2 regions of the Paenibacillus sp. EB106-05-06-XG162 genome follow, and region 2 is predicted to be linked to the other one. Evidence: riboswitches for the same ligand, from Rfam matches in the RefSeq annotation. Region 2 holds a riboswitch; the other holds the start of a gene.
The links. A riboswitch is a leader RNA that binds a small molecule or an ion and turns the genes downstream of it on or off. The one in region 2 is predicted to bind thiamine pyrophosphate.

Region 1: another riboswitch for thiamine pyrophosphate. It lies ahead of AC3WU2_RS15865 (thiamine phosphate synthase); the one in region 2 lies ahead of AC3WU2_RS24995 (ABC transporter substrate-binding protein).

Annotation. Positions count from the first base shown of each region.
Region 1 is NZ_JBYTDT010000006.1:252,427-254,894, reverse strand. It holds gene thiO (glycine oxidase ThiO) at 1-876, opposite strand, end outside; gene AC3WU2_RS15865 (thiamine phosphate synthase) at 860-1,483, opposite strand; TPP riboswitch at 1,576-1,676, opposite strand; gene csaA (chaperone CsaA) at 1,760-2,089, opposite strand.
Region 2 is NZ_JBYTDT010000016.1:61,599-64,066, reverse strand. It holds gene AC3WU2_RS25000 (thiamine-binding protein) at 1-47, opposite strand, end outside; gene AC3WU2_RS24995 (ABC transporter substrate-binding protein) at 69-1,103, opposite strand; TPP riboswitch at 1,195-1,304, opposite strand; gene glpX (class II fructose-bisphosphatase) at 1,388-2,371, opposite strand.

The DNA.
Region 1 (2,468 bases), on a different contig from region 2:
AATTAAACGTTCTGCAACGTCCATCAATGCCAAGATGCCGCCGACCGTCACTTGTCGATTGTAGGTATGCGGTGTCACCGTGGCACCAATCAATAGTTCTCCATTGGCCTTCGGTACGATGTAACAATCGTCTGTGTATATCGTTTTACGAATAAGCGGAGTATTCGTTTTTACCGCAATACACTCCCCTTTGACAGGATATAGCGGCAAATCGTATCCAGTGGATCGGAGCAAGAACTGTGACCAGATGCTGGATGCGATAATGACATGATGACAATAGTGGGTACCGTCTTGTGTACGAACACCGACAATTTTGCCGCCTTCACGAATCAACTCATACACCTCCGTATGCTCACAAATATCTGCGCCGAGATCTGATGCTGCCTTGGCATACGATTGGGTTAATGAAGGGGCCATGACCTGATGGTCTTGCTCCAAGTAGAGCGCTCCATACACATCGGAGCCTAACGCTTTCTCCATCTCCTTCGCTTCTGCAGCGGACAACCATTGTGTGGCTTCACCCCACTGCTGCTGAATTGCAGCTTGTGTATGATAACGAATAACATCTTGTTCACAGGTTGCAATACGCAGCAGGCCATGCTGGACAAGTCCAATTTCAATCCCGCTACGTTCCTTCAGGTCAGCCGCAAGTGCGGGGAACATCGCTCGACTGTGTCGTGCAAATTCAAATAATGGTGCGGATTCGATGAATTCCGCTTGCGCTGCCAGCATGCCTGCCGCAGCACCCGAGGCTTCGGAGGCGATCCGGTTACGCTCTAAGACTCGAACTCGGATGCCTCGAGCAGATAAATGATACGCAATCGAACACCCGATGACACCTCCGCCCACGATGATGACGTCAACTGTTTGCTGCATGGAATGACCTTCTTTCGTTAAGCTTTGACGCATATTGCTTAGCTGCTGTTAGAGGATCCACAGCGGATACAATTCCGCTAATTACAGCGATCCCTTGTGCACCTTGCTGCATCACATCTTGTACCTGATCAGGCTCGATCCCACCAATACCGATGACCGGAATTGATACTGAAGCGGCTACTTCTCTTAAGGCCTCAAGCCCACGTGGAGATAAGCCCGGCTTCGAACCGCTCGCGTAGATATGGCCATAGAACAGATAATCCACTCCTTCTGCCTCACAGCGGATGGCTTCTTCAACCGAATGCACGGACCGTCCAATGCGAAGTCCTTGTGACATTTGCTTCACCTGTTGAATAGGTAAGCTGTGATGTGTAAGATGTACCCCACCAATTTGAGCGGCACATGCGACATCCACGCGGTCGTTGATCACCAGTTTTTGAGCTGGAACCCCTAGCTGCAGCATCCTTTGCAATGTCTCAACCAATTCTTTGGCTGTGCTATTTTTCTCTCGTAGATGAATAAATTGAACGTGCGGATGTACTTCTGCAGCAATCACTACAAATCGCTGCAATGGTATGGATCCAGGTGAGATAAGATGTAGTTCCATGGTGTCTGAGCTCCTTTCTTGGAACGCAAAAAGACCACTTTTCCGCAGAAAAGTGGTCGTCAAGCTCCATAAATAAACTCCTAAAAAGGATGAAGCGAGCCTCAACACTTCCCTACGCTGGTATTAACCAGATCAGGTTCGAAGGGTCCGGTAGATCCGTCTCAGCCCTTAAAAGGCTCCCCTAGTGTGTATTGCTTATCAAGTTACCAACAATATAGCACAATCTTACTTTGTTGAATAGGATAAAATTTCAAGAAGAATCCCAAGTCCTCTAAGCTACGCGATTGGTGTACCATTCCGTACCTGTTGATCAGGTTGCAAGAGTACCACATCACCTTCCTCGGGCACACCGCCAATCACCAATACCTCCGATTTGAATCCTGCAATGCGTCTTGGTGGGAAATTTACGACTGCGATCACTTGACGGCCAATCAGTTGTTCAGGTTCATATCTTTTTGTAATTTGAGCCGATGATTGCTTGATCCCTAGATCACCCATATCAATGGTTAATTTTATTGCAGGTTTACGGGCTTCTGGGAAAGGTTCCGCTTGGAGGATAGTTCCTACTCGCATATCTAATTTCAGAAAATCTTCTATATCTGCCATTTTTCAACGACCTCCTTTTGCACTATTTTATTTGAGAAGTGTGGTTGAGACAAGTTTATGCATAATTGGTTTACATAACATTTATTATGTAACTTTTGTTACTGATCATTCTTAAGGAGCCGATTGGCAAGACCAAGGAATCAATTCTATGTCCTCATCGGCACACGGATTCACCTCATCCATCTATGTATAATCATACTAAATTAATGTATATTTAACAACGACACTACTATCCCGATGATGTAAATAAATGCTTCGAAATAGTTCGTTTCGTTGAACTCTATCCGGCAAGATCACATGTGACTGTTACGACTTGCGAAGCTCCTGTTGCAATCATTTAGATTCAATGGATCCCTTTCCACGACAATCAACCGATTGC
Region 2 (2,468 bases):
TTTAATGTTTTCGGGATAATTTGAATACTCAGTAGTGCGTTCGCCATGCTCCATTCCTCACTCTCTTCTTATTGTTTCGGTAAAAAATCATTCGTAAACGCTTTGTCCGGATCAAATGTGCCTGTCAACAATTTGTGTTCTGTCATCCAATCCGCATAGTTGACCCACACGTCACGCTTCTGTACGCCCCAAGCCGGTGCATCGTCTTGATAACGCGGGCTGAGCCATTTTTGACTTGCTTTTACAAGATCGGCGTTCAAATCTGGCTCTGCCTTAATGAGAATATCTGCTGCCTCATCCGGTTTCTGTATCGCAAATTCATATCCTTCTGCTGCACCCTTCACGAAGGCGCGAACGAGGTCAGGCTTTTCGGCAATCATTTTCTCGCTCGTAGCAAGAACCGGTGTATAGTAATCCAATTTCGAGCTGTAGTCCTTCAAATAAATCATGTTCATCGGCTCTTTGCGCAGTTCGGCTTCCACACCCGTCCACGCATAGTAGATCCATGCAAAGTCGATGTTGCTCTTCGTCGCTGTGAAATAATCCGCGCTGCCGATACTCACATTGTTGACCTTCTTCACATCCGCTTTCTCGGTCTCCATCAAGGATTGCAGCATGGCTTCTTCATTCGGGGATCCCCAGCCGCCGTAGGTTTTGCCTTCAAAATCTTTTGGCGACTTAATGTTCTTGTCTACAGGGGATGCGAATCCTGAAGTATTGTGCTGAATGATCGCCGCTAGCGAGACGATCGGCACGTTCTGCGTACGTCCGAGTGTAATGTTTTCCTGGTAGCTAACCCCGAATTCGGCGTTTCCCGCTGCGACCATCATATCTGCGCCGCCTTCACCTGGTTGAACGATTTCGACATCCAAGCCTTGTTCTTTGAAAAATCCTTTATCTCTCGCGACATATAGCCCGGTATGATTCGTGTTCGGCGTCCAGTCGAGCACGACTTTGACCTTCGTTAGTTCTTTCGGTGCTTCCTGCTGCTGAGCTGCCTCACCGCTCTGTTCTGCAGTTTTGGTTGGTTCTTCTGTTTTGCCGCCGCATCCTGCGATGACGATGAATAGTGTGAGACAGATGAGCCATAGTGATTTTTTCATGGTGACAGTTCTCCCCTTTTTTCATTTTCTGTAATTCGACTGACAAATAAAAAAACGCCCCCAACCGGAGGCGTTAGCATAAGCGAATATCACAGAAAATAAGCTTCGTTCCTACGCTGGCATTATCCAGATCAGGTATAAGGGTCAGTGTCATATGGGACACAATCTCAGCCGGCCATTCCAGCACCCCTGGGGGTATTCAATTCATCAGGCGTCCTCATTATATCAAAAATATAAGAGAATGCATAACAAAATTTAAGTATTAACCTAAGTAGTCAAAAAGTTTAAATCACTTGTCCCAAGTAGGCGTCTAGTTGTGGTTTGCTCGGCATGTAGTGAATGGAGCGTAAGTATCGAATCGTACGCGTCTCGGCACGCATCACAATAGAATGTGTCTCGGCTTGATCGCCTGCGAGGAACTTCACACCGCCGACGAAATCACCTTGCGTGATTCCTGTTGCCGCGAAGATGACATCGCCTTTACCTACCATTCGTTCCATCGTCAGCACTTCGTGCGGATTCATAATATTCATCGCGTAGCAGCGATTTAGTTCTTCTTCGTTCATCGGCATCAATCTGCCTTGAATCTCACCTCGAAGGCAAGTCAGGGCTGCTGCTGCCAGTACGCCTTCCGGCGCACCTCCAGATCCGATATAGAGATCGACCCCTGACTCTGGAAAAGAAGGTGCCATTGCACCTGCGACATCGCCTGCATTGAGCAATCGAATGCGAACGCCAGCGTCGCGTAGAATACGAAGCTGCTTGGCATGACGCTCGCGGTCCAGAATAGAGACCGTCAGCTCCGAACGTTTCTTGCCAAGGCCAAAAGCGGCTTTCTGCAGCGTCAGTTCGAGCGGATCGTCAAGGCTCAATAAGCCGGCAAGCGCAGGCCCGCAGGCCAGCTTCTCCATATACATATCCGGCGCATGAAGGAGCTGTCCGCGTTCGGCGATCGCCATGACAGCCAACGCTCCGTTCAAGCCTTTCGCGACGAGCTCCGTACCTTCAACGGGATCCACCGCGATGTCGATCGCTTCGCCTTCGCCATTACCGACCTCTTCTCCAATATATAGCATCGGCGCTTCATCCATCTCGCCTTCGCCGATGACGACTTTCCCGTGAATCGGTACATTTTTGAACATGCTCCGCATGGCTGTTGTCGCCGCATCGTCTGCTTCATTTTTCATGCCTCTACCGGTCCATTGTGCAGCCGCGATGGCTGCCGCTTCCGTTACTCGCACCATTTCCAGTGATAATAGTCTTTGCATTATAGGGCCTCCATCTCTATTTATGATGTATTATTGGGCTTTACATTCTCTATTTATTATGACACAATAAATCATATGATGTACACCTTATTTTTGC